2 regions of the Chromobacterium sp. INPA-IVC genome follow, and region 1 is predicted to be linked to the other one. Evidence: riboswitches for the same ligand, from Rfam matches in the RefSeq annotation. Region 1 holds a riboswitch; the other holds the start of a gene.

Region 1 (14,749 bases):
TCGAAGGCGAGCAGGCGGCGAACGCCGCGCCCGAGGACGGCGCCGTTTCCGCCGGGATGATAAGCAATGAGCTGATCAGCATGGGCGCGGCGCTGTTGTTGCTGGCCGCCGCGCTGGCCTGGCTGTTGCGCCGCGCGCTGGACCGCCAGTTCGGCGGCGATCCGCAATTGCTGGCCGCCGTGCTGCGCGAGCTGGCCAACGGTGAGGTGCGTACCGAGTTTCGGGTGCGGCCGGACGATCGGAGCAGCCTGCTGGCCTGTCTGGCCGAGGTGGTCGCGTATGCCCGGGAAAACCTGAGAGTGCGCAACGCGCTGGATGTCTGCACCACTAATGTGATGATCGCCGACGACAGCCACCAGGTGGTGTATGCGAACCGCGCGGTGCTGGACATGTTCCAGCAGGCGGAGTCCGACATCCGCCAGGAGTTGCCGCAGTTTTCCGCCCGGGCCATCCTGGGCAGCAATATCGACAATTTCCATCGCAATCCCTCGTATCAGCGCGGGGTGCTGCAGCAGCTGGACGGCACCCATCGGGGCACCATCAGGGTGGGCGGACGCACCTTCAGCCTAGTGCTGACGCCTATCCGCGACGGCCAGAACCGCAAATTGGGCTCGGTGGTGGAGTGGCTGGACACCACTCGGGAACTGGAGTTGAAGGCCGCGGAGGAGGCCCGCCTCGCCGCCGACCGGCGCGCGGCCGCGGAAAACGCCCGCATCCGCAGCGCGCTGGATGTCTGCACCACCAATGTGATGATCGCCGATGAGGACCACTGCATCATCTACACCAACCAGTCGGTGCTGAAAATGTTCCAGCAGGCGGAGGCGGATATCCGCCGCGACATCCCCCGCTTCTCGGTCGCCGGGTTGATCGGCAGCAATATCGATGATTTCCACAAGAACCCGTCGTACCAGCGGGGCCTGCTGCAGCAGGTGAGGGAGACCCACCGCTCGTCCATCACCGTCGGCGGGCGCACCTTCGGCCTGATTCTGACGCCCATCGTGGGTTCAAGGGGAGAGCGTCTGGGAGACGTGGTGGAGTGGCAGGACAACACCGAAATGCTCAGGCTGAAGCGCGAGGCCGACCAGCGCGCCGACAAGGAAAGCAAGCTGGCGGCGGAGAACGCCCGTATCCGCAGCGCGCTGGACGTGTGCACCACCAATGTGATGATCGCGGACGAGACCCATCACATCATCTACGCCAACCAGGCGGTGCTGAGCATGTTCCAGCAGGCGGAAGCCGACATCCGGCGCGAAATTCCCCGCTTCTCGGCAGCCGGGCTGCTGGGCGGCAAGATAGACGAATTCCACAAGAATCCATCTTACCAGCACGGCGTGCTGCAGCAGGTCAGAAGCACGCACCGCTCGTCCATCGTGGTCGGCGGACGGACTTTCAGCCTGATCCTGTCGCCCATCGTCAACGCACAGGGAGAGAGGCTGGGCGCGGTGGTCGAGTGGCAGGACAACACCGAGGCCTTGCGGCTGCAGGCCGAGGCGGATGCCAGGGCGGTCGAGGCGGCCCGCGTCGCAGGCGAGAACGCGCGCATCCGCAGCGCGCTCGACAACTGCACCACCAATGTGATGATCGCCGACAACACGCGCAAGATCATCTACATGAATCACAGCGTGACCGACATGCTGCGCGGGGTGGAGTCGGATTTGCGCAAGGCGCTGCCCAATTTCGACGTGCGCCGGCTGTTAGGCGCCAGCATCGACGAATTCCATAAGAGCCCGGCCCATCAGCGCGAGTTGCTGGCCAATTTGCGCTCCACCTATCGCACTGAAATCCAGGTGGCGGGCCGAACCTTCTCGCTGGTGGCCAATCCGGTGTTCGACGCCGACGGCGAGCGCCTGGGATCGGTGGTGGAGTGGAAGGATCGCACCGCCGAGGTGGATATCGAGCGCGAGGTGTCGGAGATCGTCAGAGCCGCGTCGGCGGGCGAGTTCGGCAAGCGCATCGAGTCGGAGGGCAAGCAGGGCTTCTTCCGCCTGCTTGGCGAGGGCATCAACCAGTTGCTGGATGTCACCAGCCGCGGCCTGAACGATATCGCCAATGTGCTGGGCGCGCTGGCTGGCGGCGATCTGACCAAGACCATCAGCTCCGACTATGACGGCCTGTTCGGCCAATTGAAGACGGACAGCAACGCCACGGTTGAACGTTTGCTGGAGATCGTCACCAACATCAAGGACTCCACCGACGCGATCAACACCGCGGCCAAGGAAATCGCAGCCGGCAACTCCAATCTGTCCAACCGCACTGAACAGCAAGCGGCCAGCCTGGAGCAGACGGCCTCCAGCATGGAGGAGATCACCAGCACCGTTAAACAGAACGCGGAAAACGCCAGAAAGGCCAATTCGCTGGCCACCGGCGCGTCGGATATCGCCGCGCGGGGCGGCAAGGTGGTTGGCGACGTGGTATCGACGATGAACGAGATCAACGAGAGCGCGAAGAAGATCGTCGACATCATCAGCGTGATCGACGGCATCGCCTTCCAGACCAATATCCTGGCGCTGAACGCCGCGGTGGAGGCCGCGCGGGCCGGCGAGCAGGGCCGCGGTTTCGCGGTGGTGGCGAGCGAGGTGCGGAACCTGGCCCAGCGTTCCGCGGCCGCGGCCAAGGAGATCAAGTCGCTGATCGGCAACTCGGTGGACAAGGTGGAGTCAGGCAGCCGGCTGGTGGACGAGGCCGGCCGCACGATGAACGAGATCGTGGTGTCGATCCGCCGCGTCGCCGACATCATGAGCGATATTTCGGCGGCGTCGATGGAGCAGAGCTCGGGCATCGAGCAAGTCAACCTCGCGGTCACCCAGATGGATGAGAACACCCAGAAAAACGCGGCGCTGGTCGAGCAGGCGGCGGCGGCTGCGGAGTCGCTGGAGGAGCAGGCCCGTTATCTGTCCGACGCGGTGGCGGTGTTCAAGCTGGACGACAAGCCATTGCACGGCAAGCCGCCTGCCGCGCCCAGGCTGGTCTCGCGCCCGGCGGGCGGGGCGCTGTCGCAGATAGGTTTGGCCGGCGCGGCGGAGCGCAAAGCCGGCCAGCATCCGGGCCGCTACCAGGTCAAGCCCAAGACGATCGAACCCATCCTGCCGCAAAAAGATGGCGAAGACGGTTGGGAGGAGTTCTGAGAGCAGGCTGGAAATGGGACGCGCGGCCGCCCGGATGGGGGCCGCGCCAGGGGGTGCGGCATGGCCGACGAAACGGAACTCAAGTTCACCCGCAACGACTTCAAGCGGGTTCGCGAGATGATCTATCAGCGGGTGGGCATTTCGCTCAGCGATTCCAAGACCCATATGGCGTACGCCCGGCTGTCCAAGCGGGTGCGCTCGCGCGGGCTGCGCAGTTTTTCCGACTACCTGGACTTGCTGCAGCACAGCGAGGAAAGCGACGAGTGGCAAGGCTTCATCAATGCGTTGACCACCAATCTGACCTCGTTCTTCCGCGAGTCCCATCATTTCGACATGTTGCGCGAGCACGCCAGGGCGCGCCGGAAGCCCGGCGAAACGTTCCGGGTATGGAGCGCGGCGTCGTCCACCGGGGAGGAGCCATACTCGATCGCCATCACCTTGCTCGAGCTGTGGCGGGAGGCCGGCGGCGGGGCCTTCCAGCTGCTGGCGTCCGATATCGATACCAATGTGTTGCAGCAGGCGGCGCACGGCGTCTATGCCAGAGATCGGGCCGAGAAGGTGTCCGGCGCCCAGCTTCAGCGATATTTCGACAAGGGCGTGGGCCGCAACGAGGGCATGATCCGGCTCAAGCGGCAGGTGCGGGAGGCGGTGTCCTTCTTCCAGTTCAACCTGGTGGCGCCAAGCTGGCCGGACATCGGCCGCTTTGACGTGATCTTCTGCCGCAATGTGATGATCTATTTCGACAAGCCCACCCAGGCCGGCATTCTGAACCGGATGGCCGGCTGCCTGCGGCCGGATGGATTGCTGATGCTCGGGCACTCGGAAAACATCACGCACCTGACCGACGCCTATGCCGGCTGCGGCAGAACCACCTATCGGCTGGCGCGCCCCGGCGGGGAAGAGGAGGGCGGATGAGCGCTGCGGGCAGGAAGATAAGGGTGGTGGTGGTCGACGATTCGGCGTTGGTGCGCAGCTTGCTGACCGCCATCGTCAACGAGGCGCCGGACATGGAAGTGGTGGCGACGGCGGCCGATCCCATCATTGCCCGGGAGAAGATACGGGAAACCAATCCCGACGTGGTGACGCTGGATGTGGAAATGCCGCGGATGGACGGACTGGAGTTCCTGCGCCGCCTGATGCGGCTGAGGCCGACGCCGGTGCTGATGATCTCGTCCTTTACCGATGCGGGATCGGAAACCACGCTCGCAGCGCTCGAGATCGGCGCCGTCGATTTCATCCACAAGCCGGCCAACGACATCGCGCGGCATATGCAGGAGTACGCGGAGGACATACGCGAGAAGCTCAGGGCGGCCGCCGAGGCCAGGTTGAGGCAGCCAAGCCGATTCCTTCAGCCGAGATCGGCAAGGAGGATGGGCGTGGCCGCGCCGCTGAGGAAGGACGCTCTGGTATTCGTCGGCGCTTCTACCGGAGGAACGGAGGCGATCAAGGACTTTCTGATGGGCATGCCGGCCGATGGTCCGCCGATTCTGATCGTCCAGCACATGCCCGAGCACTTTACCTTCACTTTCGCGATGCGCCTGGACAGGCTGTGCCCGATACGGGTGAAGGAGGCTGAGGAGGGAGAGGCGGTGAGGCCGGGTGTCGCCTATATCGCGCCGGGCCATTCCCATATGCGGGTGGCGCCGGCGGCCGGCGGCGGCTACCGGATCGCGCTGGACCAGGGGGAAAAGGTCAATCGCCACCGCCCGGCGGTGGATCCCTTGTTCGAGTCCGCGGCCAGGCTGTTGGGCAAGCAGGCCATCGGCGTGATTCTCACCGGCATGGGTAAGGACGGCGCGGAAGGCTTGTTGCAGATGCGTCACGCCGGCGCCGCCACCTTCGGACAGGATGAAGCCAGCTGCGTGGTGTACGGCATGCCGCGCGAGGCGTTCAAGATCGGCGCGGTGATGCATGTGCATCCTTTGAATCGGCTGGCGGAAAAAGTGGTCGAGTGCCTGCAGGGGCATGCTGAAGGGGCGATTACATGAATCATGCCGATACGGTAGACGGCAATAATCGCCAGTATTACGACAAACATTTCCAGATCATGGCGGTCAAGGTGTTTCCCGGCGAGTTCCACGCCACCAACCAGCCCAAGCTGCTGATGACGCTGCTGGGTTCCTGCGTGGCGGTATGCCTGAGCGACCGCCTGTCCGGCGTGGCCGGCATGAACCACTTCCTGCTGCCCGAAGGCTCGCTGGATCTGGGTTCCGGCGCGTCCGCGGCCCGCTTCGGCGTCAACGCGATGGAGTTGCTGATCACCGACATGCAAAAACTGGGCGCGATGCGCAACCGGCTGGAGGCCAAGATCTTCGGGGCCGGCAATGTGCTGGACGGCATGACGATGGTGAGGGTGGGGGAGCGCAACAGCCATTTTATCCGCAGTTACCTGGCCAACGAGCAGATTCCCGTTCTGGCCGAGGATCTGCTGGGCGAATGCGCGCGCAAGGTGTATTTCTTCACCGCGACCGGCAAGGTGCTGATCAAGAAACTGAAGCGCACCAGCGCGGCGATCAAGCAGGAGCAGCCGTACCGCGGCCGCATCGTGGAGCAGAACGAAGGCGCCAAAACCGGCGACATCGATCTTTTCATCTAGGCAGCCGAGCGGGCCGGAAACAAAAAAGCGGCCGAAAGGCCGCTTCTGGTTTTGGCCGGGAGGCGGGCTAGCGCTCCAGGTGGGGCAGCTTGTCTTTCACGTCGGCCCAGTCGGCGTGGTCGGGCAGCGGATCGATGCGCTCGACGATGCTCGGCCAATTCTTGGCCAGTTCCGCGTTCAGCGCGATGAATCCTTGCTGGTCCTTGGGCACGTCGTCTTCCGCGTAGATGGCGCTGACGGGGCATTCGGGCACGCACAGCGAGCAGTCTATGCATTCATCCGGGTCTATCGCCAGGAAGTTGGGGCCTTCGCGGAAGCAGTCGACCGGGCAGACCTCCACGCAGTCGGTGTATTTGCATTTGATACAGGCATCGGTTACAACGTACGCCATTCGTGTATCCTCAGTAAGGCTGGATCGTGATTCGGGATAATCGTCATTTTAGCGGTAAATTTCCTTTCTGACGCGCCGGCAAATTCCTCAAGATGTCCAATGCTACCTACCGGGGCCGTTTCGCCCCCAGTCCCACCGGCCTGTTGCACGCGGGCTCGCTCAGCACCGCCGTCGGCAGCTATCTGGAAGCGCGCAGCCGCGGCGGCGAATGGCTGCTGCGGATGGAAGACCTGGACCCTCCGCGCGAGGTGCCGGGCGCAGCCGACGACATTCTGCGCACGCTGGAGGCTTTCGGCTTCGAGTGGGACGGGGAGATGGTCTACCAGAGCCGCCGCCATGATTTGTACCGCGCGGCGCTGGAGCGACTGATCGCTTCCGGCCATGCCTATGCCTGCTGCTGCACCCGCAAGGAAATCGCCGCGTTGGCGCGCCGCGGCCTGGACGGCTACGTTTACCCGGGCACCTGCCGGCGCGGCTGTCCCGGCGACCGCGAGGGCCGGGCCTGGCGCTTGGCCGTGGCCGAAGGGGAGCGGGTGGTGGACGACAGGCTGCAGGGCGCATACCCACAGGATCTGGCGCGCGACATCGGCGATTTCGTGCTGCTGCGCGCCGACGGCTTTTGGGCCTATCAACTCGCGGTGGTGGTGGACGATGCCGAGCAGGGCGTCACCGACATCGTCCGCGGCGCGGATCTGCTGGTGTCCACGCCGCGCCAACTGGCGGTTTACGACGCGCTCGGACTGCCCGCGCCAGGCTATTGCCACCTGCCGGTGCTGACCAACTCCGCCGGCGAGAAATTGTCCAAACAGACGCTGGCGCCGGCGATATCGACCCGCGACGCCGCGCGGCAGCTGCGCGCGGCGCTTGAGCTGCTGGGGCATGTCCCGCCGGCAGACTGCGAGAGCCTGGACGAGCTGTGGCGCTGGGCGGTGGCGAATTGGTCATTGAGCCGCGTGCCGGCCGGTCCCTTGCAACTCCCTCATTCCTGACGATTTTCCATTTAAATGACGCAAGCATTTGTCTGCTAACGGTTTTTTGATGAAAAAAATCGTCAATGCGACATGTTTTTACGTCAAAACTGTGTTTTAATGCGCCCTTTTTTTGGCGCGGCGGCAGGCCGCACCCGGCTGCGGCGCAGCCGAGCGTTCCGGCTTCAGCTATCTTGAAGCCATGGCCAATAGGCCTGCCGATGCGGTTTTGACCTTTGCGCATGTCTGACGCCGGGTGCGACCACCCCGGCGCGCGATGCTTTCGTTCCCACGGAGAGTCAGGTTTGAACGAAAACAGTTCCACTAAAAAGAAGGGCTCGCTCGGAGTCTGGATGTGCACCGCCCTAGTGGTGGGCAATATGATAGGCTCCGGCGTTTTCCTGCTGCCGGCTTCGCTGGCGCCCTTCGGCGGCGTGTCGATGCTGGGCTGGCTGCTGACTTCCTGCGGCGCCATCTGCCTGGCGCTGGTGTTCGCCCGCCTGTCGGCCATCCTGCCGCGCGAGGGCGGGCCGTACGCCTACATCCACGCGGGCTTCGGCGATTTCGCCGGTTTCTGGATCGCTTGGGGCTACTGGATCGCGCTGTGGGCCGGCAACGCCGCGCTGGCGGTGGCGGCCACCAGCTATATGCAGGTGTTTTTCCCGGTGTTGGGGCACAACGAGCCGCTGGCCGGCGCGGTCGCCATCGGCCTGATCTGGATCGTCACCTGGATCAACAGCCGCGGCGCGCGCAGCTCCGGCGTGGTGGCGGTGGTGACCACGCTGCTGAAGCTGCTGCCGCTGGCGGCGGTCACCTTCATCGGCTTCTTCCATTTCCAGCCGGAAAATCTGACATTCAACCCGCACAACAAGCCGCTGCTGTCCTCGTTGTCCGCGACGATGGCGCTGACGTTGTGGGCCTTCCTCGGCCTGGAGTCGGCGTCGGTGCCGGCCGGCGACGTGGTGGAGCCGGAGAAGACCATCCCGCGCGCCACCGTGATCGGCACCTTGCTGGCCACCGTGCTCTACATCCTGTCCACGGTGTCGCTGATGGGCCTGATGCCGGCGGATACGTTGGCGGCTTCGCAGGCGCCGTTCGCTGACGCGGCCAAACTGATGTGGGGCGACTGGGGCTACTGGCTGGTGGGCTTCGGCGCGGTGGTGTCCTGCTTCGGCGCGCTCAACGGCTGGAGCCTGATGCAGGCGCACGTGCCGGCGGCCGCGGCCAAGGATGGTCTGTTCCCCAGCCGTTTCGACCAGCGCAACGCGGCCGGCGTGCCCATCTTCGGCCTGGTGCTGTCCAGCGCGCTGGTCACCATTCTGATGGCGATGAAGTATGCCGGCGGTGACAGCGGGGTGAAGATCTTCGAATTCATCATCCTGCTGGCCACCGCCACTACGCTGCTGCCGTACGCGTTCTGCTCGATGGCGCTGATCGCCATCATGCTGATGCGCGGCAAGGAGTTCGCGCCCAAGGATTACGTCGCTCCCGGCTTCTTCGCCGGCATCGGCTTCGTTTACTCGCTGTGGGCGTTGTACGGCTCCGGCGCCGATATTGTCATGTGGGGCATGTTGCTGTTGCTGATGGGCCTGCCCATCTATGTCTGGCAGTTGAAGGAACGGTTCGTTGGGGATTGAACGACGTTCCGGTCAGCGAAAAAGCGCAGCGCGAAAGCCTGCGCTTTTTTCGTTTTCGAACCATTTCAATGCATGAGGATGAGCGGTTTTTTTCCTTGAAAAACATTTATTCAGACTGTTTGATATAGAAATAATATTGGCTTGCCAAGGCCCGGATATTGACACCATAATCGCCGGGTCATACAGGAGAGAGCGGCTTTTCGGCCGCCGCCGAAGGCGCAAGCGCACCCGCAATCGCTCAGGCAAAAGGACTGTATTATCGGCCGGCGGCAGCCGGTTCGCGCAATCTGGAGAGCGGCGCCCGCGCGGCGTCCACCGAAGGGGCTAACGGCTTATCCGGCCGGAAAATCTCAGGTGCAGGGACAGAGGGGTGTGGTTGATAGAGGATATCCACACTTTGCTCGAAGGAACCGCGCCATGACGGCCCCGAAACGTACTCCGCTGTATGAAGCCCACCTCGCCGCCGGCGCCAAGATGGTCGATTTCGCCGGTTGGGAAATGCCCATCCATTATGGTTCCCAGCTGAAAGAGCATGAGATCGTCCGTACCGACGCGGGCATGTTCGACGTTTCCCACATGACGGTGGTCGACATCACCGGCTCCGACGCCAAAGCCTGGCTGCAAAAACTGATCGCCAACGACGTGTCCAAGCTCGGCTTCGAGGGCAAGGCGCTGTATTCCGGCATGCTGACTCCGGAAGGCACTGTCGTCGACGACTTGATCGTCTATCTCACTTCCTATGGCTACCGCATGGTGGTCAACGCCGGCACCACCGAAAAAGACCTGGCCTGGATGGAAAGCCAGAAGGCCGGCCTCGACGTGGCGCTCAAGGTACGCCGCGATCTGGCGATGCTGGCGGTGCAGGGCCCGCAAGCCATAGACAAAGTCTGCGCCGTGAAGCCGGAACTGGCCGACGCCATCCGCGCGTTGAAAGTGTTTCAAGGCCTGCCGCAGGATGAATGGTTCTACGCCCGCACCGGCTACACCGGCGAAGACGGCCTGGAAATCATGGTTCCGGCCGACCAGGCCATCGCCTTCTTCAACCAACTGCAAGCCGCCGGCGTGTCGCCGATCGGCCTGGGCGCGCGCGACACGCTGCGCCTGGAAGCCGGCATGAATCTGTACGGCCACGACATGGACGAGACCGTGTCGCCGCTGGAAGCCGGCATGGGCTGGACCATCGCCTGGGAGCCGGCCGAGCGCAAGTTCAATGGCCGCGAGGCGCTGGAAGCGCAAAAGGCCGCCGGCGTGAAGATGAAGCAGGTGGGCCTGGTGCTGGAAGGCCGCGGCGTGCTGCGCGAGGGCCTGAAGGTGGTGGTGGAGGGCGTCGGCGAAGGCGTGATCACCAGCGGCACCTTCTCGCCGACGTTGAAGCACTCGATCGCCATCGCTCGCGTGCCGGCCGCCACCGGCGCCGCCGCCCAGGTGGATCTGCGCGGCACGCTGACCGATGTGCGCGTGGTGAAGATGCCTTTCGTGCGCAACGGTAAGAAAGTTTTCGAATAATCGGGCAGCGCCTCTAGGCGACTGCCGTCACCATTGATCTGATCTTAAGCTGGAGAACTTCAAGATGAGCAACATTCCCGCCGAACTGAAATACGTCGACAGCCACGAGTGGCTGCGCCTGGAAGCCGACGGTTCCGTCACCGTGGGCATCACCGCGCACGCGCAGGAATTGCTGGGCGACATCGTCTTCGTCGAGCTGCCGAAAGTCGGCGCGAAGCTGGCCAAGGATGAGCAGGCCGGCGTGGTGGAGTCGGTGAAGGCCGCTTCCGACGTCTACTGTCCGATCGCCGGCGAAGTGCTGGCCGTCAACGAGGAGCTGGAAGGCGAGCCGGAGCTGGCCAACACCGATCCGTACGGCGACGGCTGGTTCTTCAAGATCAAGCCGGCCAACGCCGCGGATCTGGACGGCCTGATGGACGCCGCCGCCTACGCCAAGGAAATCGGCGCCTGATAGCCTGACCGCCCCGCCGTCGCAAGACGCCGGGGCGTTGTTTTTCCCGGCGCGGCCTCGCGCAGGCCGCCGCAAAGAAGGAAGTCCCAAGCATGTCGCTCTCCGAACTCTTCAATCACCACGAATTCATCGCCCGCCACATTGGCCCGTCCGACGCCGAGCGCGCCGAGATGCTGGCCGCTGTCGGCGTGCCGTCCATCGACGCGCTGGTCGACCAGACCTTGCCGGCCGACATTCGCCTGAACCGCCGCCTGGATCTGCCGTCGCCGCAGCCGGAAGCCGAGGCGCTGGCCGCGCTGAAGGCGGTAGCATCCAAGAACGTGGTCAACAAGTCCTTCATCGGCCTGGGTTACTACCCGGTGCTGACGCCCACCGTCATCCTGCGCAATGTGCTGGAAAACCCGGGCTGGTACACCGCTTACACCCCGTACCAGGCCGAGATCGCACAGGGCCGTCTGGAAGCATTGCTGAACTTCCAGCAGATGGTGATAGACCTGACCGGCCTGGAAATGGCCAATGCGTCGCTGCTGGACGAGGCTACCGCCGCCGCCGAGGCGATGGCGATGGCCAAGCGCGTGTCCAAGTCCAAATCCGCCAGCTTCTTCGTCGACAGCCGCGTGCTGCCGCAGACGCTGGATGTGATGAAGACCCGCGCCAAGTACTTCGGCTTCGAGCTGGTGCAAGGCCATCCGGAAGAGGCTGGCAACGGCGATTACTTCGGCGCGCTGTTCCAGTATCCGGGCGAAGCCGGCGATCTGATCGACCTGACCCCGCACATCGCGGCCATCAAGGCCAAGGGCGGCGTGGTCGCCGTCGCCGCCGACGTGATGGCGCTGGTGGCGCTGAAGTCGCCGGCCGAAATGGGCGCCGACATCGCCCTGGGCAACACCCAGCGCTTCGGCGTGCCGATGGGCTTCGGCGGCCCGCACGCCGCTTACTTCGCGTTCAAGGACGAGATGAAGCGCTCGGCGCCGGGCCGCATCATCGGCGTGTCCATCGACGCCAAGGGCAAGACCGCGCTACGCATGGCGCTGCAGACCCGCGAGCAGCACATCCGCCGCGAGAAGGCCAACTCCAACATCTGCACCAGCCAGGTGCTGCTGGCCAATATCGCCGGCCTGTACGCGGTCTACCACGGCGCGGAGGGCGTGCAGCGCATCGCCGCCCGCATCCATCGCCTGGCTGCGATCTTCGCCCACGCGGTGAAAGAGGCCGGCGGCAAGCTGGCGTTCGACCGCTTCTTCGACACCGTGCAGGTGGAGGCGGCCAAGGCCGACGCCATTTACGCCGCCGCGCTGGCCGCCGGCTACAACCTGCGCCGCGTCGGCAAGACCGTGTTGGGCGTGGCCTTCCATGAGGCCGCCACTGAGTCGGACCTGGCCCGTCTGATCGAGCTGTTCACCGGCAAGCCGGCCGACATCGCCGCTTTGGACGCCGCCGCCCAGGACGCGATCCCGGCCGCGCTCAAGCGCGAGTCGGCCATCCTGACCCACCCGGTGTTCAACACCCACCATAGCGAGCACGAGATGCTGCGCTATATGAAGAAGCTGGAAAACCGCGACCTGGCGATGAACCACTCGATGATCTCGCTGGGCAGCTGCACCATGAAGCTGAACGCCACCAGCGAGATGATCCCGATCACCTGGCCGGAATTCGCCAATATGCACCCGTTCGCGCCGCGCGAGCAGACCGTCGGCTATCTGCAGCTGATCGAAGGCCTGCAGACGCAGTTGAAGGCGATCACCGGCTTCGACGCGATCTCGATGCAGCCCAACTCCGGCGCCCAGGGCGAATACGCCGGCCTGTTGGCGATCAGCCGCTACCATGAGTCGCGCGGCGAGAGCCACCGCGACATCTGCCTGATTCCGCAATCGGCGCACGGCACCAATCCGGCCACTGCGCAGATGATGAATATGCAGGTGGTGGTGGTGAAGTGCGATGAAGCCGGCAACGTCGACGTGGCCGATCTGAAGGACAAGGCCGAGCAGCACGCCGCCAATCTGGCCGCGCTGATGATCACCTATCCGTCCACCCACGGCGTGTTCGAGCAGGGCATCAAACAGATCTGCGAGATCGTCCATAGCCATGGCGGCCAGGTCTATATGGACGGCGCCAACCTGAACGCCCAGGTGGGCCTGACCCGTCCGGCCGATATCGGCGCCGACGTGTCGCACATGAACCTGCACAAGACCTTCTGCATCCCGCACGGCGGCGGCGGCCCGGGCATGGGCCCGATCGGCCTCAAGGCCCACCTGGCGCCGTTCATCGCCAACCACGTGGTGGCGCCGGTGCCGGGCGCGGTGGAAGGCCAGACCGCGGTGTCGGCCGCGCCGTTCGGTTCCGCCTCCATTCTGCCGATCTCGTATATGTACATCGCGATGATGGGCGCGGAAGGCATGAAGCAGGCCACCGAGAACGCGCTGCTGTCGGCGAACTATCTGGCTACTCGCCTGGCCGAGCACTTCCCGGTGCTGTATACCGGCGCCAACGGACGCGTCGCCCATGAGTGCATCATCGACCTGCGCCCGCTGAAGGCCGCTTCCGGCGTGACCGAAGTGGACGTGGCCAAGCGCCTGATGGACTACGGCTTCCACGCGCCGACCATGAGCTTCCCGGTGCCGGGCACGCTGATGATAGAGCCGACCGAATCCGAGCCCAAGGCCGAGCTGGACCGCTTCATCGCGGCGATGGCCGCTATCCGCGCCGAGATCGACCAGGTGCAAAGCGGCGCATGGCCGGCGGACAACAATCCTCTCTGCAACGCGCCGCACAGCAAGGCCGACATCGCCGGCGACTGGAACCGCCCGTACAGCCGAGAGCAGGGCCTGTTCCCGCTGCCTTACGTGCTGGAAAACAAGTTCTGGCCGAGCGTGAACCGCATCGACGATGTCTATGGCGACCGCAATGTGGTATGCAGCTGCCCGGGCATGGAAAACTACGCGTAAACGTCTGCCGGCCTTGCCGGTTCAGCCTCAACCCGCCGCATTCAGTCGGCGGGTTTTTTATGTCTGATAAATGTGTAAGGGTAAATACTTAGAAATAGTAACTAAGTAGTCATACGTTCATGTACGAACTATCACTAAGGGGGATGCAACGCGGCCTGGCGGGGAAGGCGCGCAGGCGCATATTTGAGCAAGAGGCGAGCGGGAGTGAGCGGAAATGTGTGTCGCTAATTTTGATGCTTTTTATCGAGGGAACGATTCGTTTTATGGCGACCGGCCGGCGTTGTCGCTGATGTATTTCCTGGAGAAGTACGGCGTGGGCGGCGGCGGCAGGGGGCTGGACCTGGCTTGCGGCCAGGGGCGCAACGCGCTGTACCTGGCGAAACGCGGATTCTCCATGTTCGGCGTGGACGAGTCGTCCGAGGCCGTGTCCAAGATGGGCGAGCAGGCTGATCGGCGGCGTCTGGATGTCAGCGGCAAGGTGGTCAATCTGACCGAGCTGGAAATCGAGCCGCAGCGTTACCGCATCATTGTCGCCTATACCGCGCTGGACCATGTCGACGCCGCCGCCGGCGAGCGGCTGGCCCAGGCGATGATGGAGGGGCTGGAACCCGGCGGCTATCTGTTCGCCGCGGTGTTCATGGTGGACGACCCCGGCTGCGCCGGAACGGGCGGGGGCGTCAGCGAAACCGCGGCTTATGTCCGCCACTACTACCAGCCGGGAGAGCTGCGCGAGCAGTTTTCCGGATTGACGCCTCTGGCGTACCAGGAGGAGTTCGCGCTGGATCTCAGCCATGGGCATCCGCACCATCACAGCATGGCCAGGCTGTTCGCCCATAAGCAGGCCGCCTGAGCGCGATCGCAAATCAAGAAAACAGGGCGTCAGCCCTGTTTCTCATTGCGGGAATGCATAGCGGGAATGTGCATCGGGCCAGGATCGCCCGGGCCTGATTCCTCGATGAGCAAAAAACGCGTCAGGAAATGAGACGTGTTTGTTACAATGGCAGGCGCCCGCGATGGCAGTCGCGCGGCGCTTTTTTGATGAATAAATAAAAGGTTAGCGGCGGACATGCCGATAAGAAGCGTACTTTCCTGGCAGGGGGGCGACCTGGAGCTGCTGGAGGCCTTGAGCC
Region 2 (14,749 bases), on a different contig from region 1:
CAGCAGCGCCGAGCCGCGCGGCCTGATCCGCGTCAGCTGCCCGGAGCTGCTGTCCAAAACCATGCTCAGCGCCGCGCTGCCGCGCTTTCTGGCGCTCCACCCGCAGGTGCGGGTGATCCTCGACGCCACCAACCGCCGCGTCGACCTGATAGAAGAAGGCGTGGACGTGGCGATCCGGGTCCGCAACGTGATCGAAGACAGTTCCAGCCTGGTGGTGCGCCGGCTGGGACGGAGCCGGGTGATCCTGGTGGCCAGCCCGGCCTTTCTGGAAAGCCACGGCGAGCCGGCGGCTCCGGAACAGCTAGCCGCCCTGCCCGCGCTGACCATGAGCCGCCCGGACGGCCGCGGCCAATGGGTGCTGCTGGACAATGTCGGCCAGAGCTACACCATCCACCTGGACACGCCCAGACTGATGACCGACGACATGATCGTGCTGCTGGAAGCGGCCATCGCCGGCATCGGCGTCGCCGCGCTGCCAGCCAACGTTTGCCACCAGGCGCTGGCGGACGGACGGCTGCGGCACATCCTGCCGCAGTACGACTTTCCCTGGGGCATTCTGCACGCAGCCTTCCCCACCCGCCGCGGCTTGTCGCCGGCGGTGCGCGCCTTCATCGATTTCGTCTCGGAACAGCTGATCAGCGAGGAAATGGCCGGCGACTGGCAGCGCGCGGACATCCGCCCGGCATGACAATTGCTTCATCCCCGGTTTCCCGCACACGATGGTTGAAAACATGTTCACGCTGCGCCCGCTGGCCGAAACCGACTCCCTGGAACAACTGACCGCGCTGCTGCACCGCGCCTACGCCCAGCTGGCCGCGATGGGCCTGCGCTACACCGCGGTGGACCAGAGCGTGGCCGTGACCCGCCGCCGCATCGCCGGCGGCCACTGCCTGCTGGCATGGCGCGGGAATGCGCTGGCCGGCACCATCACAGTGCATCACCCGCAACCGGCCTCGCCCTGTCCGCAATTCCGCCAGCCGGACGGCGCGGTGCTGATGCAGTTCGGCGTCGATCCCGTCTGGCAAGGATGCGGTCTAGGTTCGCAACTGATGGACGCCGCAGAGGCCTGGGCCCGCAGCCAGGGCTATCTTCGCATCCGCCTGGACACCGCCGAACCCGCGTCCCATCTGGTAGAACGCTACGGCAAGCGCGGCTACCGCGTCGAAGCGCCGCTGCAATGGCCGGACAAAGCCTACGCCAGCGTGGTGATGGTCAAGGAACTGGAAACGGCCGCCGCGACTCGAACTCCTGTTTGCGCCGCAACAAATTGATGGCTGTACGCCACATATCGGCGCCAGACCATTCGCATTTATTGCATCGCAGCAGATAACGAGTACAGTGACGGCCATGGCTCGCGATGAGCCGTCGCGTCTTTTCCTACCGTTCAAGAACAAGGGGTTGCAATGTGGTCAACTGCTGCAGTTCAAGACGGGAAGTTCCCGTTCCCTCAACCGTTGTTTGATTACTGGCTGGACGCCTGCCAGCGCGGCATCCTGTATTGGGACACGCTGTACCGCCGCGGCGAAGCCTACCTGGAGCACTGCGAAAGCGGCAAACCGCCGGTGCTTGTTTTCGACTACCGCATCATCATGGACGCCCGCGAGCTGCCCGATCCGGCCAACTACGCGCTGGCGGCGATCCAGCCGCCGTCGAACTGCCCGCCCACCGATCCCTCCAAGCGCCCCTTCGTCGTCATCGACCCCCGCGCCGGCCATGGGCCGGGCATCGGCGGCTTCAAGATGGACAGCGAGATCGGCATCGCGCTGCAGCAGGGCCATCCCTGCTATTTCGTGATGTTCTTCCCTCAGCCGGTGCCGGGCCAGACCATAGAAAGCGTGGCCAAGGCCGAGGGACACTTCCTCAAGCGCGTCAACGAGCTGCACCCGGACAGCGACGGCAAGCCCTTCGTCATCGGCAACTGCCAGGGCGGCTGGGCGCTGGCGATGCTGGCCTCGGTGGCGCCGGAGCTGGTCGGCCCCATCCTGCTGGCCGGCTCGCCGCTGTCGTACTGGGCCGGCGTGCGCGGCAAGAACCCGATGCGCTACGCCGGCGGCCTGAACGGCGGCACCTGGACCGCGTCGCTGGCCGGCGATCTGGGCAACGGCCATTTCGACGGCGCCCATCTGGTCGAGAATTTCGAAAAGCTGGACCCGGCCAACACGCTGTGGAAGAAGTCCTACAACCTGTACGCCAAGATCGACACCGAGCCGCAGCGCTATCTGGACTTCGAGCGCTGGTGGGGCGGCCATTACCTGCTGAACAAGGCGGAAATGGAGTGGATCACCCAGAAGCTGTTCGTCGGCAACGAGCTGGTCCACGGCAAGATCACCAGCCATGACGGCAAGGCCCGGGTGGACATGCGCAACATCCGCTCGCCCATCATGGTGTTCGCGTCCTGGGGCGACAACATCACGCCGCCGCAACAGGCGCTGAACTGGATCGCCGATCTGTACGACAACGCGGAGGACATCCGCAACAACGAACAGACCATCGTCTACTGCCTGCACAACAAAGTGGGCCACCTCGGCATCTTCGTGTCCGCCGGCGTCGCCAACAAGGAGCACAGCGAATTCGCCAGCGCGCTGGACCTGATCGACGTGCTGGCCCCCGGGCTGTACGAGGCCGTCATCGAGGACATCGCGCCGGACGCGCCGGGCCAGGAGTACATCGAGGGCCGCTACATCATCCGTTTCGAAGCCCGCGACGTCTCCGACATCCTGGCCCTGGACGACGGCCGCGACGACGAGCGCGCTTTCGAAGTGGTGAAGCGGGTATCCGAGATCAACCAGGGCCTGTACGACCGCTACGTCTCGCCCGCGCTGCGCGCCGCCAGCAACGAGGCCGGCGCCCGCCTGCTGCGCGAGCTGCACCCGGCCCGGCTGGAGCGGACGCTGGTATCGCCGAAAAACCCGTGGCTGTGGTGGCTGCCGGACCTGGCCGACAAGGTGCGCGAGCAGCGCCGGCCGGTCGCGGCCGACAATCCGCTGTGGATGTGGCAGGAACAGCTATCTGGCTTCATTGTCCAGTCGCTCGACCATTACCGCGATCTGCGCGACGCCGCGCAGGAGCAGCTGTTCCGCGCGATCTACGAATCGCCGCAGCTGGCGACGCTGGTCGGCGTCGCGCCGGCCGGCGAGCCGCGCAGCCAGGCGCTGACCTGGGAAAGCCGCGAACTGGCCCGACTGAAGCGCGAAGCGCTGGACCCCAGCTTCGAGCAAGGCACGCTGGCAGACGGCTTCGTGCGGCTGCTGCTCTACGTCAGCATCGGCATCGGCGTGGTGGACGAGCGGCCCTTCAACGCCATCCGCCGGGTGATGCGCGACGTGCGCCACGAGTACCCGCTGACGCTGATGCAGTTGAAGGACATCGTCCGCCACCAGGTGGCGCTGGTGCGGCTGGACGCGCCGCGCGCGCTGCGCGGCCTGCCCCTGCTGCTGCCGGATGCCCGCCGCCGCCATCAAGCCTGGCTGTTGGCCCGCGATCTGCTGGCGCTGAACGGTCCCATCCCTGCCGAGCACCAGGCGCGGCTGGACCAAGTGGCCAAGACGCTGGAGCTCGACGCCGCCGCCGCGATCCGCGCCGCCTCTCCCGCAGCTCGGGCTGAAGCGGAGCCTGCGGTCCGCTCGCAGATCCCGGTCGAGGCCGCCCCCGCCGTTTCGCTCCCCGTGGCCAAGCCCGTCTCCGGCAAAACCGTTTCCGCGAAGGCTGCGACAAGCAAGCCCGCGCCGGCCGCCAAACCATCGGCGAAAACCGCCAGGCCGGCAGCAAGCAAACCGGCCACAACGAAGCCCTCGCCGGCAGCCAAAACGCCTGGAAAAACCGCCAAGCCCGCAGCGCCTAAGCCAACGTCGGACGAGATCAAGCCGATAGCCAAGCCTGCCGCGCGGACAAGCGCTGCGAGAAAGCCTACTGGCAAAGCCAACGGCCAGGCGCCAGGCGCGTCTCCAGCCGCTTCAGCGCCCGGCAAACGAGGCAAGGCGTAAGCCATGCGCGGGAACCGGGGCGACTCGGTTCCCGCATTGACTATTGCAATAGCGAAAGCTAATATTCCACTTCTGCGGGAGAGAGGGGCCATGCCCCCGCCGAAGACGCAAGCTCCCATAATCGCTCAGGCAAACGTACCGCAGCGCAGTATCGATTCAAGCCGATTGGAGAGAGGCCGCCCCGCGCGGCCCACCGAAGGGGCAAGCGGCCAAAGGCCGCGCAACTCTCAGGTAAAAGGACAAGGGGAGAGGCTGTTACCCAACCCGGAAACCGTCCAGGAGTTTGCCTTGTCCGCTCATCCATGCCTCGGCGCGAGCCTTTCGCGTCTCATTTCTGTTTTCCGTCATCCGCGCGCCATCGCTCCGGCTGGCATTCCATCGTTCCACCCCCATAAGATTTCATCATGCTGACCCTGATCTACCTGATCGCCATCACCGCGGAAGCGATGACCGGCGCGCTGGCGGCCGGCCGCCGCCACATGGACATTTTCGGCGTAGCCGTCATCGCCTTCCTCACCGCGCTGGGCGGCGGCACGGTGCGCGACATCGTGCTGGGCCGCTATCCGATAGGCTGGACCCAGCATCCGGAATACGTGCTGCTGGTGGTGGCCGGCGGCCTGGCCGCGGTCCTGGTCGCCCGCTACATGCGTCATCTGAACCGCCTGTTCCTGATCCTGGACGCGCTGGGCCTGGTGGCGTTCACCATCATCGGCTGCGACGTGGCGCTGGGCATGGGCTACCACCCGGTCATCATCGTGATGGCCGGCATGATCACCGGCATCGCCGGCGGCATTCTGCGCGACGTGCTATGCAACCGCGTGCCCATCGTATTCCGCCGCGAGCTGTACGCCAGCGTGTCGCTGCTGGTGGCCATCCTGTACCTGGGCCTCAACCATTTGGCCATGCCCCACGACTGGAACGTGATCGCCAGCTTCGCCTTCGGCCTGGCGCTGCGCCTGGTCGCGCTGTGGCGCGAATGGCAGTTGCCGGTATTCGCCTACCGGCACGACCACCACTGAGCCCCAAGACAAACACCCCGCCCTGGCGGGGTGTTTCGCATTCTGGGCACCCGCGCCGCGACGCCGCAGGCTCCGGCCCCCTGCTTGCCCTGCCCAAGCCCCGCGCCCGCGCAAGTGGCAATGGATATTTGACACACACCAACCACCCAATGTAAATAAGAAGCCCCTGATATCCCGCCGCTGACCAGCCGACATCACCATGCATATTTCCGGCTCCGCCTTTCGCCGCCTTATCCTGCGCCTGCTGCTGGCCATCCCCGCGCTCTTGATCTGCTACCTGCTCGCCGCGCTGGCGCTGGGACTGCTGCCCAGCAACCGCGGCTGGGCGCCGCCCGCGAACGGCATCCCCATCTACCTGGACAGCAACGGCGTGCACACCAGCGTGATCATGCCGGTCAAGACCGATGCGCAGGACTGGACCGCCGCCTTTCCTCCGGAACACATCCGCCGCCCAGACCTGTACGCGCGCTCGCCCTACATCTCCATCGGCTGGGGCAGCAAGGTATTCTTCCTGACCATACAAAACTGGGAAGACCTGAGCGCCGGCAAGGCATTGGCCGCGCTGGCGTTCGACCAAAGCGTGCTGCACGTGGAATACCTGCCCCAGCCCAAGGAGGGCAAGGACACCCGGCGCATCCTGATCAGCCCGGAACAATACCGCCGGCTGGCGGACTTCATCCGCCAAAGCGCGCCGCTCGACGCCCACAACCGGGCCTTGCAGGAAACCGGACGCCACTACGGCGACAACGACGCCTTCTACGCCGCCCATGGCCGCTACAACCCCATCGTCACCTGCAACCAATGGACGCGCGACGCGCTGGCCGAAGCCGGCGTGCGCACCGCGCTGTGGTCCCCTTTCGTCCAGCCACTGTTCTGGCAGCTGGAGAAATGAATGGTGGACAGGTCGCAATTCTCCAATCTGAAAATCGAGACGCTCAGGCAGACCATTACCCGCTCCAGCGAAGCGCGGCAATTGACTGCTCTGAACGAAGACATGATGCCTGAAACCGATGCCCTGCCAATGCCTGCATCGAAACCAGCGCATCAATATTCATACCCGCCTAGTCTATGGCGCCACCGATCCAGTGAACGCGCAAGAATTGCGCTCACTGGAACAATGGCTGCCAGAACACTCGACTCATTCACCAAACTACAAGCCCTAAAATGCACGCCCCTCTCGACTCTACTTTGAACGATGGCGAAATCGACGTGGAACTGCCCCTCACGCTCCAAGCCTCCCTCAGCCATCACCGGCGAATGATGCTGGCCATCTGCGCGCTCGCCATGCTGTCCGCGCTGATGTACCTGCTGGCTCCTCACTGGGGATGGCTGGCCGGCAGCGCCGTCTTGCTCTCCCTTGCCGCGCTGACAAGCTGGGCCTACCGAACTCCGCCACAAATTCAACTGGACGAAACCGGGTTTCGGATCACCGGCGGCAACAGACGCATGCAGCGCGATATCCGCTGGAAAGACATCGAGCGCGTCAGCGTCATCCACCTCGGCATGGGACAAACCTACGTTTGCTACCAGCACACCAAAGATTCGGGCAAATCCAGACCGCCCGGTGGCCTGATGCTGCCCTTCATATTCACCTTGCCCGTAGAGGAGCTTGCCGCGCTGATGGAAGCTCTGCGCCAGGCAGCCGGCGACACTGCCGCCGTCCACATGCAAGACAAAACTTCAACAGCATAGACAGCAGCACTCCACCTAAAGAACTGGAAGCGGGCCGCCACCATTACGCAGCGGCGACTGACTGCTATTTCAGCAGGCCATGCAGCGCCTTGACCACCGCCGGATCGGGCTTGGGGCCGATATCCTCGGTGGAGGCCGCAATCCGGCCCTGCGGATCTGTCACCACGATGCGGGTGGAGTGGTTGATCTCGCCGCTATCCAGCCGCCGATAGCGTATGCCCAGCGCGGCGGCGACGCCGCGGGTGTCTTCGTCCGACTTACCGACCGCGAGCAGCCAGTTCCGCGCCCGGATTCCGTGCTCGCCCGCCAGATGCGACAAACTTGCCGGCGTGTCCGCCCCCGGATTCAAGCTCACCATCAGCACCGTCGCCCGATCCCGGTCCCGGGCCGGCAGCGCGGCGATGATGGACTTCACGCCCTCCATCACGATCGGACAAGCCAGTTTGCAATCGCCGTAGAACATGGTGATCAACGCCGGCTTGCCGGCCAGATCCGAGAACTTCAGCGCGTCGCCGCGCTGCGTGGTCAGCGGCGCGTCCAGCCGGTACAGGGAATCGCCCGGCAGATCATTTCCCGCCCAGGCCCCGCTCGACGCCAGCGCCAGCAAACATGCGGCCAGGCCGCCTTTCCATCCCCTCATGGTCTTTCCTCCGGTTCATCCCTGGCGCAGCGGAAACCCACCGTGCCCACGGTGTCGGCGGCGTTCAGCGCCGCCAGCATCGCGATGCGCATCAGGATCGCGTAGTTTTCCCTGTCTCCCAGCGACAAGGCCGCCGCGCCGCAGGTGGCCAGCGTGCGCTGCTCCCCCTGGGATCGGCTGTCGCTGGTGACGAACAGGCCGTTGAAATCCTCCACCCACTCGTAGATGGAGCCATGCAAGTCGCTAATGCCCCAGACATTGGGCTCCCGCCCTACCGGTGCCAGCAGCCGCCTAGTCGGCTGCGCGTACCACTGCAGAATGCGCGCCCGCCACTGCGGATCATCCCGAGCGTCGCGGCGCCCTGCATCGGCCGCCGCCGCCATCTCCCACTCGCCCCACGCGGGCAAGCGCGCGCCTTCGCTGCGGCAATAGGCGCGCGCCGCATGCCAGCTGACGCGAGTGACCGGCGCGTCCTCAGGCAGATCGCCAAAATCGTCCGCGGCGCGCCAGTCGGCGAGATATCCGCCCCCGGCATACAGGGCGGGAACCGCCCCCCGCCGCCACTCAGGATGCGCCTGCGCGAAGCGCAGGAACTCGCCATTGGTGACCGGCCTCGCCCTCAGCCGATACGGCTTGACCGCCACGGCCGCGCCATCCGGAGACAAGGCGCTGCGGAAAGCTCCGCCCGATACCGCCGCATAATCGGCGGCCCGCGCCGTATGCCACGCCAACAACCCGCAACACGCCAGCGCGAGCGCCAGGCGCGCGCTCATTGCCGCTGCGCCCGCAGCGTCTTCACCTCGTCCACCGTGACTACCGGCTTGCCATGGTTGAACTGCGTGCTGACATAGTTGAGCACGTCAGCCACCTCCTGGTCCGACAAGTCCAGCGCGGGCATCACGCCGTTGTAATTGACGCCGTTGACGGTGATCGGCCCCGCGCGGCCGCCCAGGATGATCCTGGCTGCCTCCAGCGGACGCTTCTGGATCAGATCGGAATTGGCCAGCGGCGGGAACACGCCGTCCAGCCCCTGGGCATTGGCCTGATGGCAAACCACGCAGTTCTTGCTGAACACCGCCCGGCCATGATCGGCTGGCGCGGCTTCATGCGTTTGCGGCGGCTCGGCATTGACCGGCGCGTCTTCGCCCGGGGAGGGTTTCGCCGAAACCGGCGATGCCGCGCCCAGCGCGCTGATCACGCCCTTGGAATAGATGTCGGGCCGCTCGGGGCCGCTGACCGTCAACAGGCCGATCGCCCCCTTGTTGAAGGCCCGTGTCAGCGAGTGGTCGACCAGGGTCAGGCTGCCCGGCACCTTGGGCGTGAACTCGACGATGGCCGAACCGCCGGCGGGCACCATCGTAGTCTGCACATTGCGCTGAAAATGGACGCTGCCCTCGTTGTACACCTTGTCGAAGATCGCGCCGATGATGTGGAAGCTGGAAGCGAGATTGGGCCCGCCGACGCCGAAATAGATGCGGACCTTTTCGCCGGCCTTGGCGGTCAGCGCCTTATTGCCGGCCAGCGCGCGGTCCGCGCCGTTGAACAGCACATAGGTCGGCTTTTCATCTATCGCCTTCTGCATGTCGAAGGGCTGCAGCCCGCCGGCCCGATACCCGGTTCCGGTGTAGAATTCGCCCTGCATCACGTAGTACTCGCGATCCACCTTGGGCAGTGGCTTTTCCGGCTCCACCAGAATCATGCCGTACATGCCGTTGGCGATGTGCATGCCCACCGGCGCGGTGGCGCAGTGGTAGACATAGAGGCCCGGATTCAGCGCCTTGAAGCTGAACACCGCCTGGTTGCCCGGCGCCACCAGCGTCTGCGGCGCGCCGCCCCCCGGCCCGGTGACCGCGTGCAGGTCGATGTTGTGCGGCAGCTTGTTGCTGGCCAGATTCTTCAGATGCAGCTCCACGGTATCGCCGGTCCTCACCCGTATCATCTTGCCCGGCACCGTGCCGCCGAAGGTCCAGAACATGTAGCGCGAACCCGGCGCGATCTCGCGCTCCACCTCCTCCACCGTCAAATCCACCACCACCCGGGCCGGCGTCTTGCGCGTGATCGGCGGCGGCATCATGGGCGGCGCCACCAGCGCCTGATGGACGATAGGCAAGGGCCCTGCGCCCGCCGACGCGGCCAAACAGGACAGCGCCGCCGCCAAAACGCCGGACAAGGGAAATCCGTTCTTCAGCAATCTTTTCACCGCAACACTCCTCGCCTGATATCGGCGCGCCGGAGGCGAATGCAGCAAGGACGCAGCCGCCGGACACGCCAGACTGACACCGTGGGCGCAAGGGCCCCCTTAAAATGCATAATTAATACATGTTAAAGTCTGCCGGATTGGCTTCCAGAGGAAAATATCAATGGCATGATTGCTTGATGCAGAACAAGTCGCCGCGAAGCGCCCGTCGCTTTTTTGCAGAACGCCCTTTCAGGCAATGAAAAGCCCCGGCGAAAGCCGGGGCTGGAAACTGGTGGAGGCGGCGGGAATCGAACCCGCGTCCGAAAGTCCTCTACAGTGAGTTCTACATACTTAGTCGTGTCATTTGGATTTAACCTCCGCCACGCCGACGGACAGGCTGGACTTTGGCGAGTTACCTATTATTTCGCACTGAACCAAGTAACCCGGAGCAGCACTAGCAGATGTAGAGTGACACTACAGGGTTTTGACGCCCCCGGCCCATCTGCGAACCGTTGTAGTGTCTAGCCGGCCGTTAGGCTGCTAGAGCGTAAGTTTCGTCGTTTGCGACTAAAAAAATTCAGTGTTTTACGGGGTGACTGAAATCCCGGTATGCCCCCATCTGCTTCGCAACCCCCGTCGAAACCAGGTCGCCCCCAGATAAGAATGTTCATTATATTACAACTATCATCGCTTGGCGAGTCCAGGCATCGCCGCCAAGCGCCTGTCACTTGAACAGCATATGCCCCAGCTTGGCGGCCTTGGTGTCCAGGTAGCGGTCGTTGTACGGATTGCGGCCCACCTGCAGCGGCACGCGCTCCACCACCTTGATGCCGGCAGTCTCCAGCGTGGCCAGCTTGCGGGGATTGTTGGTCATCACCTTGACGCTGCCTATGCCCAGATGCTCCAGCATGTGGCGGGCGATGCGGAAATCGCGCATATCGGCCGGGAAGCCCAGCCGCTCGTTGGCTTCCACCGTATCGGCGCCGCCGTCCTGCAGCTTGTAGGCGCGGATCTTGTTGATCAGGCCGATCCCCCGGCCTTCCTGGCGCAGATACAGCAGCGCGCCGCGGCCAGCCTTGCTGATCGCCTCCATCGCGGCTTCCAGTTGGAAGCCGCAATCGCAACGCAAGGAGAACAGCGCGTCGCCGGTCAGGCATTCCGAGTGCAGCCGCGCCAGCACCGGCTGGCCGTCGCCCACCTCGCCCAGCGTCAGCGCCACGTGCTCCTGCCCGCTTTCCTCCTCGAAGCCATGCATGGCGAACTCTCCCCACGGCGTGGGCAGCTTGCAGCTGGCGATGTACTGGATGATGGGTTCGGGAGCGGGTTGCGGGTGCGGCGACATGACTTCTCCAACGCTGAGGAATGCAATGCGAAAAGGCCGCGCGGCGGCCTGTGATGATGCTTAGTTGGGGAGGCTTTCCCCGTTTTCAAGCGGCGGCAGATTGGCGAGGATCTGCGGCAGCACGATGGCCAGCGCCGCCAGCCATACCTGGCGCTCCGGCGTGAAGTGGCCGGCGGTGAACGACTCGGCGTCGATGATGCCCAGCACGTTGTCGTCGCTGCGCAAGACCGGCAGGCAGATCTCGCTCTTCACCTTGGGATCACACTCGTAGTAGCCGCCGCCTTCGGCGCGCCATTGATCGATGTCGTCCACCACCACCGCCCAGCCGGTAAGGCCGACGCGACTGTTGTTGCTGAACTCCGCGAACGCCTCCGTCAACGGAAACTCGGCGCGGCTTTCCACGCCTTTGTAGGCCAGCTTGACCAGCACCGCGTTCTTGCCGATGCCGATCTTGCGGTAGATGCCCAGCCAGTCGGCGCCGATCTTGGCGTTGACCGAGTCCAGCAAGGCGTTCAGGTTGACCAGCCCAGCAGTGGTTTCCGGCGTTTCCACGCCCAGCACCACGCGCAGGTCGTAAGGGGTTTCGTCCAGTTCGTCGAACAGCGAGCAGCTGCCGCCCTCGCCCAGCTTGGGCACCTTGTAACGGTACAGGTCGCGGCTGGGCGTCGGCTTGTTCACGGCGATCACAGCCTGCAATGTCATCACCGCGATCTGCAGTTCGGTCACATCGAGTTTCAGGGCCTGCTCTCGCAGATAGTCGGTCAGTTGGCTTGCGGGTATCATGGGGGGACTCCTGAACAGCGGCGCGCCAGCGCGCGCTTGAATTCGAAACGCCACAGGATATCAAACCCGACCACGCTTCGCCATTTCGCCACTTTATATCCTAATGACCGCCATTCATATCCGCCAAGCGCCACTCGTGATCAAGGCCGGCGCCCGCGCGCGCCGATTGCTGCAACAGGGACTCCACCCGGCCCAGGTGGGCATTCTTCCCGGCGCGGCCGGCGGCCCCAAAGCCGTGGGCCTCACCGGGCTGGACCAGGCGGTGTTCGGCTGGCTGGCCGGCGCGCCGCGGCAACGCGAACTGGTGGGCGCGTCGATAGGCGGCTGGCGCTTCGCCTGCGCGATGCAGCCGGATCCCGCCCAGGCGCTGGCGCGGCTGGCGGAACGCTATACCGAGGAGCATTACCATCCCGGCGTCACCGTCGCGCAGATCACCGCGCAGACGCGGCGGATGCTGCATGACATTCTGGGACCGGATGGTTTCGAAAACATCCTGGCGCACCCCCATCACCGGCTGAGCCTGCTGCTGGTGCAATCGCGCGGGCTGGCCAACCGCGAGGCCAAATCCTCGCTGCTGCCCGGGCTGGCGCTGGCGGCGGCGCTGAACGCCGTCTCCCGCCCGCTGATCCGCCACAGCTTCAGCCGGGTGATCTGCCACGATCCGCGCAGCGAACTGCGCTTCCAGCCGGCCGACGCCATTCCCACCCGGCTCTATCCGCTAGCCGCCGGCAATCTGGAACAGGCGCTGATGGGAACGGTGGCGATACCCGGCGTGCTGCACGGCGTGCAGTTGCCGGACGCGCCGGCGGCGATCTACCGCGACGGCGGGCTCACCGACTACCACATCGACTTCCCATTCGCCCACGGCGACGACATCGCGCTGTATCCGCACTTCACCGACCGCATCGTGCCCGGCTGGTTCGACAAGCCGCTGCCCTGGCGCAAGCCCGGCGCCGCCAATCACGCCAATACCGTGCTGCTGGCGCCGTCGCGCGAATACCTGGCCGCCCTCCCCGGCCGCCGCCTGCCGGACCGCAAGGATTTCCGCCGCTACCTGGGACGCGACGAATTGCGCCGCCAGCACTGGCGCGCCGCCACGTCGGAAAGCCAGCGGCTGGGCGACGCTTTTCTCGAGTGGCTGGAAAAGCCCGGCTCCATCGCCGTGCAGCCGCTGTAAACGCCTGCGCCTTGCCGCGGACCAAAGAAAAAGCCGGGCAAACCCGGCTTTTCTAGTTCTCTAAACAGAGGAACCCATTAACCCGCCTGCGCCCAGCATTGTTCTTCGGGCATGTCGCGCGGCGTCGCGTTCAGCTCCACCACCACGTCGCGGGATTGCGCGCCCTTGCTGAGGCGAACAGTCATCTTGTCGGCCACGCCCGGCTGATCGAGGTCGCGGCGATAGGTGAACGAACCCCAGTCGGACATCGCCGCGCGGCCCAGCTGCGGCGCCTGCACCAGGTGATAGCGCTCCACGCCGCCCACGCCCTGAAGCTGGCCGCGCAGGCAGCGCGCCGGACCGGCGTAGCTCAGCTTGGCCAGGTTCAGCTCGCCGGTTTGCGGCGGTTGCGGCTTGGCGCTGCCGGCCGGACCCAACGGACCTTCGCAACGCAACACCGCGGTCTTGCGCTTGAAGTCGTAGTCGGTGGCCGAGCAATTGGTCGCCATCAGATTGTTGACGCCGCTGGTCTTCACCAGGTTCTGCAACGCGCCGTCCAGCAGCTTGTCCAGCTCCTGGCGCGCGCGGGTGTTGTCGCTGGCGGACAGCGGCAGTGTGCCGCTGCATTCGAAGCGGCGCAGCGCGCTGGTTTCGCCGTCGGCCCACACCTGGCAGCCCACCGGCAGCGAGCGGCGCATCGCGGCTTCCACCGCGCCGGCGTCACCGGCCTGCCACTTGTCCTTGGCCACCCAGTCCACGCCTTCGGCGGTGGAGGTATTGCCCAACTGGCCGGACTTGGCTAGCTGCACCTGCTGGTCCACGTACTGGCGGAAGCCGGACACCAGCGCGGCGTCGCCGCCCATGCTGTTCACCAAGGCGTCGAAGCGCTTGACGTCGTCGGCGCGCAGCGAGGCCAGGATGTCGGCGATCTTGCCCGGCTGCTGCTGGTTCAGGTAGTAGAACCACAGCGCGGAATGGCTGTAGAAGTCCCAGCCGTCGCTATAGCTGGAGCGCATGATGCGGGACGGCTCCAGGAAGCTGTTCGGCCAACCGTTCGCCACCACGTCCACCACGTGGCCGCGCACCTTGATGCCGTCGCGCGAAGTGCTCCAGGCCATGAATTCGGCGAAGCCCTCGTCATACCACGGCATGCGGCGGTCGTCGCGGTAGAACTCGGACGTGCCCCACATGCCCGGCTGGATGTAGCGGCCGGACAGGTAGTGCACGTATTCGTGGCGCACCAGCTCTTCCAGGGTCAGATAACTCTCGCGCGGCACTTCGCGCTGGAAGGTGTAGAAGGTGCCGTCCTTCTCGATGTAGATGCCGCCATTATCGGTGGACAGCTCATTAAGCAGGCCCTGGAAGCGCTGGTAGGCGGTCTTGGTGCCGTAGATCACCATCTTCAGCTTTTCGTTGGGATCGTTCGCCACCGCTTCCTTGGTGCCGGCCACGCGGAACAGCTGGGTCTGCACCTGCTTCATCGCATAGTACAGCGGCTCCACCTCGGCCAGGCTCAGCGGGGTTTCGAACACCAGCTTGCCGTTGTCGAAGCTCCAGCGATTGGGGAACAGACTGGCGCGCAGTTCCTGCTCCGCCTGGCAGATGCCATAGCGTTCGCACGGCACCTTGCCCATCTTCTTCAGCGCGTACACGGCCTCGGCCCAGGCGGCGCCGAACTTCTCGCCCTTCAGATGCAGGGCGACGGCGGCCTCGGCCTGCGGGGCGGTGCGCGGGTACTGCATGAAACGGCCGGTTTCGCGCAGGGTGTTGAGGAACATCTGCTCATCGGCGAAAGCCGGTTGGCCGGCGCGGGTCAGCCCTGCCAGGCTGGCCACCAGGCCGTCCAGCTGGCCCTTCTCCACTTTCTGCGCGAACTCGGGCTGGTAATGCATATTGAACAGCAGCGTCTGCATCGGATGCAGCGCGAAGCGCGCCCAATTGTCCTTGGCCGCGGC

Evidence for each region. Region 1 has a riboswitch for glycine ahead of gcvT (glycine cleavage system aminomethyltransferase GcvT). Riboswitches for the same ligand answer to the same signal wherever they lie in the genome.
Region 2: another riboswitch for glycine. It lies ahead of ACX17K_RS00135 (trimeric intracellular cation channel family protein); the one in region 1 lies ahead of gcvT (glycine cleavage system aminomethyltransferase GcvT).

What each region holds. Positions count from the first base shown of each region.
Region 1 covers NZ_JBTNLS010000006.1:310,499-325,247, reverse strand. The annotation lists gene ACX17K_RS13290 (methyl-accepting chemotaxis protein) at 1-3,125, shown strand, start outside; gene ACX17K_RS13285 (CheR family methyltransferase) at 3,186-4,040, shown strand; gene ACX17K_RS13280 (protein-glutamate methylesterase/protein-glutamine glutaminase) at 4,037-5,113, shown strand; gene cheD (chemoreceptor glutamine deamidase CheD) at 5,110-5,721, shown strand; gene fdxA (ferredoxin FdxA) at 5,789-6,112, opposite strand; gene gluQRS (tRNA glutamyl-Q(34) synthetase GluQRS) at 6,205-7,101, shown strand; gene ACX17K_RS13260 (amino acid permease) at 7,434-8,717, shown strand; glycine riboswitch at 8,891-8,981, shown strand; glycine riboswitch at 8,995-9,093, shown strand; gene gcvT (glycine cleavage system aminomethyltransferase GcvT) at 9,135-10,223, shown strand; gene gcvH (glycine cleavage system protein GcvH) at 10,288-10,674, shown strand; gene gcvP (aminomethyl-transferring glycine dehydrogenase) at 10,767-13,619, shown strand; gene ACX17K_RS13240 (class I SAM-dependent methyltransferase) at 13,909-14,469, shown strand; gene ACX17K_RS13235 (putative bifunctional diguanylate cyclase/phosphodiesterase) at 14,686-14,749, shown strand, end outside.
Region 2 covers NZ_JBTNLS010000001.1:17,191-31,939, reverse strand. The annotation lists gene ACX17K_RS00150 (LysR substrate-binding domain-containing protein) at 1-688, shown strand, start outside; gene ACX17K_RS00145 (GNAT family N-acetyltransferase) at 732-1,271, shown strand; gene ACX17K_RS00140 (DUF3141 domain-containing protein) at 1,404-3,983, shown strand; glycine riboswitch at 4,049-4,134, shown strand; glycine riboswitch at 4,139-4,236, shown strand; gene ACX17K_RS00135 (trimeric intracellular cation channel family protein) at 4,388-5,002, shown strand; gene ACX17K_RS00130 (TIGR02117 family protein) at 5,202-5,894, shown strand; gene ACX17K_RS00125 (hypothetical protein) at 6,167-6,694, shown strand; gene ACX17K_RS00120 (SCO family protein) at 6,759-7,334, opposite strand; gene ACX17K_RS00115 (formylglycine-generating enzyme family protein) at 7,331-8,107, opposite strand; gene nirK (copper-containing nitrite reductase) at 8,104-9,534, opposite strand; RNA gene ssrA (transfer-messenger RNA) at 9,804-10,168, opposite strand; gene ribA (GTP cyclohydrolase II) at 10,238-10,855, opposite strand; gene ACX17K_RS00095 (GAF domain-containing protein) at 10,916-11,638, opposite strand; gene ACX17K_RS00090 (hypothetical protein) at 11,775-12,815, shown strand; gene ACX17K_RS00085 (M9 family metallopeptidase N-terminal domain-containing protein) at 12,893-14,749, opposite strand, start outside.